Regions from separate parts of the Cytobacillus sp. T106 genome, predicted to be linked through region 2. Evidence: riboswitches for the same ligand, from Rfam matches in the RefSeq annotation. Region 2 holds a riboswitch; the other holds the start of a gene.
The links. Region 2 has a riboswitch for cyclic di-GMP ahead of ABU165_RS06720 (nitrilase-related carbon-nitrogen hydrolase). Riboswitches for the same ligand answer to the same signal wherever they lie in the genome.

Region 1: linked by a shared signal. The riboswitch ahead of ABU165_RS16325 (anti-repressor SinI family protein) and the one ahead of ABU165_RS06720 (nitrilase-related carbon-nitrogen hydrolase) in region 2 are both predicted to bind cyclic di-GMP.

Annotation. Positions count from the first base shown of each region.
Region 1 is NZ_JBEUMK010000009.1:88,852-93,063, reverse strand. It holds gene ABU165_RS16340 (CalY family protein) at 1-160, shown strand, start outside; gene ABU165_RS16335 (LPXTG cell wall anchor domain-containing protein) at 234-1,157, shown strand; gene ABU165_RS16330 (hypothetical protein) at 1,207-1,404, shown strand; cyclic di-GMP riboswitch class I at 1,648-1,754, shown strand; gene ABU165_RS16325 (anti-repressor SinI family protein) at 1,790-1,930, shown strand; gene ABU165_RS16320 (helix-turn-helix domain-containing protein) at 2,070-2,393, opposite strand; gene ABU165_RS16315 (MerR family transcriptional regulator) at 2,625-3,008, shown strand; gene ABU165_RS16310 (class I adenylate-forming enzyme family protein) at 3,005-4,212, shown strand, end outside.
Region 2 is NZ_JBEUMK010000002.1:475,791-480,002, reverse strand. It holds gene ABU165_RS06720 (nitrilase-related carbon-nitrogen hydrolase) at 1-1,635, opposite strand, end outside; cyclic di-GMP riboswitch class I at 1,766-1,856, opposite strand; gene ABU165_RS06715 (DUF4179 domain-containing protein) at 2,013-3,413, opposite strand; gene ABU165_RS06710 (sigma-70 family RNA polymerase sigma factor) at 3,406-4,011, opposite strand; gene ABU165_RS06705 (sigma-70 family RNA polymerase sigma factor) at 4,109-4,212, shown strand, end outside.

The sequences.
Region 1 (4,212 bases), on a different contig from region 2:
TGCTGAAAGAGGCGGAAAGCTTGCTGCCGGCACTTCAGATAAGCTGTATGTCCAATATGAGTTTGTAGATAATGGCCAGGATCAAAATGAATTCCAAGGCGACTCTCTAGAGCTTAAATGGACATTCAATGCAGAGCAAGGCGCTGGCGAAGCAAAATAATTTTAACCAGAAAAAAGGCGGGATGGCTCTCTATCCCGCCTTTTCCTAAATAACCAATCAGTGAGGTAATGCCATGATAAACCGATTTAAGCTGGCAAAACCAAAAGCAATTTTTATGATACTAACTCTACTTATTCTTACGCTATCTCCCACTTATAAAGCTTTTGCAGAAGATAAGGAAATTGACATCCATACAAACCTGAACGGCTATTTTTTTCATGTAGGGGATTTGAAGCCCGGTGACTGGATGCCGCGCGATATTACCATCATTAATAATGGAAAACAGGATTTCAAATACAGTTCCATCATCGGCGAAAAGAAGTCTGTCAAAGGCTTATTTGAAGAATTGGAGCTGCTGGTAAAGAAAGATAGCACCATTCTTTACGAAGGAAAATTAAAAGATTTCAAAGGCTTCACACCAAGGCCGCTAAAAAAGGGCCAAACAGAAACTTTATTTTTCCAAGTAATGATGCCGTATGAACTTGGGAATGCTTTTCAAAACTCTTCTGCAGAGGTGGAGATTTTTTTTGTAGCAGAAGCACTTGATGGAGGTGGAGATCCGCCAGGAGGAGGAGATCCACCTGATGATGGAGATCCGCCAGGAGAGGACGACCCTGGTGATGGTGAGGATCCGGGCGATGAAGATCCAGGAGAGAATCCGGGCGATGAAGACCCTCCAGGCGAAGATAATCCAGACGACGGTGATAATGGCGAGGATCCAGGTGATGGGGAGACTGAGGACCCAGGTGAAGACAATCCATCCGAAGATCCGAATGATGACAGTGGAGACCCAAGCGATAATCCCGATGAACCGGCAAGCGGAAATCCAGGCAGCAATCCAGGTGATGGTATAACTGTTACACCAGAAATCAGAGAAAATATTCTCCCTGACACGGCAACCAACACATATAATTTCATGCTTCTCGGAGGCATTTTGCTGGGGGCAGGCGGCATATTATTGGCAGTAAGATACCACAGAATCAGGAAAGACCATTAACAGGGCCTTGGAATGCTATTCAAGGCCTGTTCTTTAAGGAGGAAATCCCATGTACCGAAAAAACTGCCCTAAATGCCACCGCCCATCCTACAGCAGCAGTGAAATAGGCGAATGGCTCTGTCCGGTGTGCGGCAATGATCTGACGCTGTTTCCCTTTTTTGATGCGTTTACATTTGAGCAGCTGCCGGTGAAGGTGGTGCCTTTTAAGAGGAAGATGGAGAGCTATAAGGGAAGGGCCGTTAAATAGATAGAGGAAATAAGGCCTACCTAAAAGCTGTCGACGGAATGAGCAAAAATCTTACACTATACCCTCAGATTTACCGGGCCAGAAGTCTTATGGGTTTCCGGAAGATTTCTAAATCTATCCAATTATCCTTCATTTTGTCGAATAATATCTTAAAATAATTTGAAGAATTTGACAAAATACAACACGCAAATGCTGGGAAAACTTTTATAGTAGTCTTAAGAGGATATGAAAAAAGCAGGAGTGAGCAGAAAAAGGCAAACCTGTTGAAAGATGGGGACGCAAAGTCACAGGTCTACCGCGCTTATCGATAGTAAAGTCGGATGAGGCGCCAGGACGGCTGGATTGCCTGGAATACGAAATGTATTTTAGGGGGAAGAGAAGGGTTATGAAAAATAATTTGCAGGAATTGGACTTGGAATGGGTAGCACTAATTGCTGAAGCAAAGAATATTGGCCTGAAAAAAGAAGATATACTTAACTTTCTTGCCGGCCAGCCGGCAGTGGATCTGATAGCGGATAACGGCTGAAAACTAACAACAGAATATAGAAAGCTAAGTGTTTCTCTGCAGGAGAAATGCTTTTTTATTTTGCGGGGACATTGGAGGTTACGGAGGCTGTCAAGCTTGATGACTGGTTGTCCTTTTTTGTATAACAGCCTCGGAGCAGTTATTTTTTTTGATTGATCCTCCATTTATTGAATTCGAGGAATTCGCGGAACTGGTCCTTTGAGATGCCGGAATCCATTGCTTCTTTGACGATGTTCATCCATTCAGAATCCAATTCTTCTTTATTGGGCTGGTCCAGGATCAGTGTATCAACCGGAACATGAAGAACAGCAGAAATTTTTTCTAAAAATTGAATGGAAGGATTCGTCTGAAGATTTCTTTCCAGGGAGCTTAGGTAGGATTTTGCTACGCCTGCCTGTTCAGCGAGCTCTGATAATGACATCTTTCTCTCCTGACGCAGTCTTTTTACACGTTCGCCAATCATTGTTCCACACACCTTTTATCCAGAAGTTATTTGATCGAAGAGTTATTTATTAAGAACGATTTGTTCAATCACTATATTTCATTTTAACACAATTGTAATATCTTTTCCTAAGAGTCCAGACGAAAAAATCAAATTTTTCTTAATAGAAACTGAATCCGCTGAAGACTTGAACTTTACGTTAACGTAAATGTTATATTGGTGTCAGAATAGTTAAAGAATTTAGGTGATAGTGTGGAATACACCATTTCTGAGCTGGCAAAGGCTTTCGATGTCAGCACCAGGACCATCAGATATTATGAAGAGCTTGGCTTATTATGCCCTAATAGAAATGAAAATGGAAGAAGAATTTTTGCCAAAAAGGATTATATCCGCCTGAAGCTGATTTTCCGGGGCAAGCGCTTCGGATTTAAGCTGGATGAAATAAAAGAAATGATCGTGCTCTTTGACCAGGACCGTTCAGGGCGGAAACAGCTGGAGCGGACGGTCGAGTATGGCAGGGACAGAGTAAAGGAGGTGAACGCCCGCATCGAGGAGCTGCTTTTTTTAAAAGAAGAAATGGAAAAGATGCTGGACCAATTTGAAAAAAGGCTGAACGAAAAGGGGGATCATATATGAACGTATCTGAATTGCTGGCGAGGAACGGAAGGAAATATCCAAACAGGGAGGCTGTCATTTCCGGGGAGGAGAGGCTGTCTTATAAAGAGCTGAACAGCAGGGTCAATAAGCTGGCAGATGCATTGAGGACGAGGGGCTATGAGAAAGGAGATAGAATTCTGCTTTTCATGCCAAATGTTTCGGAATTTGTGGTTACGTATTTCGCGGCGATTAGGATTGGTGCGCTGATTGTCCCGGTGAACAGCCGGCTGACGGCCTCGGAATTGGGTTATATCCTCGAACATAGCGGAGCGAGAGCTTTATTTGCCCATGAAATGCTGCTTGAACAGACGGGAACCCTGAATGAAAGGGCTGGTCTCGAGTGTGTGAAGACAGGTGCAGCAGCGGCTGGATGGGCCAGTTTTGAAGAGCTGGTGACGGGCGGCCGGGATATGGATGCGGGAATTCCTTTGATGGAGGATGACGAGGCCGCGATCCTTTATACATCAGGGACGACCGGAAGTCCGAAGGGGGTGCTGTTCACTCATCGCAATATTCTTTCATCAGCGATCATGATGGCGGTGGAAATGTCCATGCAGCCGGAAAGCCGCATGCTCCATTTGATGCCGCTGAGCCACTCGGCGCCGCTTCATCTGTTCCTGATTGCAGGCACTTATGTGGGGGCAGCCCATATTCTTGCGCCGGTTTTTACACCAGAGATTCTGTTAAAGCTAATCTCGTCGGAAAAAGCGACTCATTTCTTCGGTGCGCCGGTTGCCTATCTTTTCACAGCCAAGCAGCCTGATATCGAAAAATATGATTTGTCTTCAATGGAGTATTGGGTATACGGCGGGGCTCCGCTTGGGGAAAAGGAAGTCAGGCTGGTGAAGGAGCGGCTGAAAACGGACAGCCTTTATTGTGTGTATGGACTGACAGAGGCCGGTCCGAGCGGGACCCTGCTGCTGGCTGGCGAGCATGGACAGAAGGCAGGGAGCATCGGGAAGAGAGCGGCGCTTGGAACGGAAATGATGATTGCCGATGAAGAAGGCAATCCAGTCGAGCCGGGCGAGGCTGGCGAAATCCTTCTGAAGGGCGAAGGCGTGATGAAGGGGTATTATAAGGATTCCGAAAAAACAGCGGAAACGATCAAGGATGGCTGGCTCTATTCCGGCGATATGGCCAGGTATGACGAGGACGGCTATATCTGGGTCGTCGACCGTAAGAA
Region 2 (4,212 bases):
ATAGTTGGCTGCAACTGTATAAGCCTGGGCTCCGATTGCCACTGCATCCCATGTCACCATTGAGCCGTCCGGATAAGGATTGGCTGATAAGCGTTTTTCGATTTCCATATCGCCGCCGTATTGTCCATTCCACGCAGATGGAATGGCAATGATATCAGCACGATTGGCTGCCAGCACTCCGGACGCTTCCGGATAGACAGCATCCTCGCCGATGAGGATCCCGACTTTACCTAATGCCGGAGTCTCGAACACAGGCAGATCATTTCCTGCCTTTGCCCACTTTTTATCATTCTTGCTTAAATGTGTCTTTTGATATTTACCGGCAGTCTCACCATCCTCAGATACTAGTGCAGCTGAGTTATAGAGCTTGCCGTCTTCTTTTTCAACAAATCCGTAGATAATCGATATGTTGAACTCTTCTGCAAGAGCAGCCATGAATTGTGCTGTCTCACCGTCAGCCTTTTCGGCCAGCTTTTCAATCTCTTTTTTATCCAGTCCCTGGACAGGTCCTGTTGCAGACAGCTCAGGAAGGACAACAAGGTTCAAGTCCTCGTTCTTCTTCTTAGCATCCATGATCAAACTCGCAACCTTTTCCCTATTGGCCTCTTTATTGCCAACTACAGGCTCATACTGCAGAGCAGCTGCCGTAACATCCTTCGGTTCTGCTGTTTTCGTATAGTCCCAAGGAGCGACTTTCAGCATCAGATCTTTGTAAAGCTCCGGTCTTCTTTCCTTCAAATACTCTTTATTGCGGTTATCATACTCTTTCGGATCGATAGTCGCATACGTAATCGTTGTTTCATTAATGTCCTCGCTTGGATCCATGACTACAGCGGCTTCAGCAAGCTTTTTGCCTTCCGGAGACCAGATGGCGCTGCCGCCGACCATATGGAAGCCGTTCTCTGTATTAGAACGATTGGCACTTACCACATACATGCCGTTCTGCTGGGCCCGAGCAGGCAGGGCAGAAATAGCCTGTGCTGATGAGTTAGTCGGGAATGCCAGGATATCTGCACCCTTCGCCCCTGCTAATCTTGCAGTCTCCCAGTAGGCAGAATCCATACAAACATTGATGGCTATTTTTCCAAGCTTTGTATCAAAAACAGGCACTCCCAGGTCGCCCCATGCTCCCCAGTGCATTTCCGTTTCCCACATTTGCGTTTTGCGGTATTTGCCTACATAGCCTTCAGGACCGACAAGAGCGGCAGCATTATAGTAAAGATCTGTCTCCTTGTCTACTTCCGGCATGCCAAATACAACATAAGAATCATATTTCTTGGCCAGCTTGGCAAAAGCATCGGTCGTCTTTCCAGGAATCGTGTCCACAAATGGCTCAATCGCTTTGCGGTCAGCATAATAATAGCCCGTCGTCGCCATTTCAGGAGCAACCACCAGCCTTGCGCCATTCTTGAAGGCTTCTTCTGTTACTTTAAGAAGTTCTTCTACGTTTTTATCCCTTTCATTCAGAATGGGATTGAATTGGACGGACGCCACTTCAAATGGCTTTGATAGTGCTTGATGGCTGTCCTTTCCTTTAGCTTCTGCAGGCTGGTCAGCCTGAAGCCATTGATAGCTGCCCGCTGCGATGATCGTCAGCATAACAGCAACGATGATAATTAATTTTCTTGGCTGCATGTTCTTTTTCTCCTTCACTGTGTTTATTTTCGGGTAAAAGAATATATAGCTGCATTGCATGTATACCGGTAAAGCAAAAAAAGATGGCCATCCGAAAAAGCAGGAACAGCCATCTGTATATTGAGGCTAATCCGGCGGCCTGGCAGTCATAACTCCAATGGGGGAGCCTTAGACCCATAGCTTTGCGTCCCTGCCTTTCAGCAGGTTTGCCTTTGTCAGAATGAGCATATAGTCGTGATTATAATTACCCACAATGTCTTTTATCGTCATTGAGGCAGATTGTTTTAGTTTGAATTTAAAGTTCATCTATTCAAATAATACTAAGTTTTATAAAAAAACCTCTGAATGTCCAATATAGCATTCAGAGGTTTCCCCTTTTATTCAGAGCCATTCAGCTTTTTTAAATCTTCCTTTTTAATAGGGATCTTCAGCTCCCAATCCTTAATCCATTCCGGGCTTTCATCGATAGCTATGAAATGAAGATTTTCATTATATGGAATTTTAAATTTCATAAGCTGGTTTTTCCGCTTGGCACTGTCCCTGTCACCTTCTTGCTCTACAGAAGTCTCCTTGCTTCTTTCCTTTCCATTGATCAGAGAAAAGTTCTTTTTCCTTTCTGGTACAAAATCTCCCTTTACATCATATTTAACCCAAACTTCTCCTTTTTTCTCTACAATTTCATTAATTAGGATTCCGCCATTTTCTCCTTGGGGCAGAAAAATAGGGAGATTTTCAGTAATACTTATTATGTTTTTCTTCGGCTCTTCTTTCCAGAACTTCAAGCTAATATATGGTTTGACTGTTAGATATTTTGGGATGCTGTCCACAGGAGCATATAAGATGCTCGATACACGTGTCCCTATGCCCGATTCATATTTGTACGATGAACCCGAATTATTTAATTGTGTCAACAGCTTACCTTTATCATCATAAACTCTATAGGCAATAACTCCTGTTTCTTGAATTGCATCTTGAGGCTGCTTTGTCTCAACATCAATCAGCATCCCGCTTGGTGAGAAAGTCATTTTCTTTATTCTGATATCGCCAAAACTACTCACACGCGCCACAGATGGCTCAAGTTGATAAATTTCTCCGATCCTTTTAATCGGGAACGAGAAACTCCAGCTGCCTTTTATAGTATCGCTTTCCATATCCTCCGTATTAATTAGTTCATCAATGCTGAGTTCAAAAGTAAAGGTTTCAGGAAGCTCTTTTTCAATATCGATGTTAACAATTTTATTAATCTTATTTCCTTCTCTTTCTATGATTTTTCCTCCTGAGAATCCAATATCCCCAGCATTTCCACCGTCTATCTTCATGTTATATGAAAAGAAGTCCAAGTCTTTAGCATTGTCCTCATTCTGATTCTCGATAGCATATGAAGCAGAAATCCTTGCCCCATCAAAGAAAACCTCATTCATTGTAATCTTAATGCCATTGCTTTCAGCTGATTGATTGATCTGCTGGGGCTCATACTCTTTTAAGGCTTTTTTCTGTCCTTCATCTCCATGTTCTTTCAGCAAGCTTTCTAAGAATGGAAGTGCCGATGTGATATGCGGCTTAAGCGGTGTCTGCAGAAGGGATAAAAGGATTACAGCCAAAAGGACAGGCGTCATAATAGAAGCAGCAATAATTGTAAAGCTGGCTTTTTTCTTGCGCTCGATACTGCCGTTTTGTATCTTGGAAAACACAATCTTCTGATCCTCAGAAGAAAATTTCAGTTTTTCCTGTTCTTGCTTTGAATAAATCCTATTGATTTTTTTATCAGGATTATTCATAAATGAAACCCTCCTTTTTCAAAATCTGTCCCATTTGCTCATTTGCTCTTCTTAGCCTTGTACGTACGGTCGCTTCCGGAAGCTTAAGGACGGAAGCTATTTCGCTTATGCTGAGATCCTGAAAGTATCTCATGAATACCACTTCCCGATATTTTAGCTTCAATTTAAAAACTGCTTTTCTCACCGAGCTTGAAAACTCCTTATCAATAATGCTCGTTTCCAAAGAAGGCTCAGATTCTTTCTTTTCAATGGGCAACCCAAATGGAACCACCCTTCTGACAAGCGAACTTTTCAAATGATCCTTGCATTTATTTATCGTCACCCTATAAAGCCAGGACTTAACGTAATTTTCCTGGACTTCATTTAAATGCCTATATGCTGTAACAAATACATTTTGTATGATGTCCTTTGCATCCTCGCTGTTTTTCACGTATGAATAGGCAAGATACGTCAGTTCGGTGCCGAATTCGGCCATTAATTCTGCTAGTAATGCTTCCTCTTTCCCCTCGGGATATCTCTCTGAAATTTTGCCGGCTTTCATTTTTATCCCCCTTTCAACAATTAAACGAGGTGGATCACATTTTTTATTCAAAATCATTATAAAAGCCCCATTTACCAATTATAGTAAAATGAATACAGGGTTTGAACCCCCGTTTTTTTGCCATTCGTCTAATTATTATGAGAGGGGGGAAGGTATGTTGGGAAATGCCATCAACATAGAAAATGAAAATGCCGATATCTTACTCGACGATATCATGGAAGAGTTTGGAACAGATTTAACCATCCTGGCCTTTTCCTA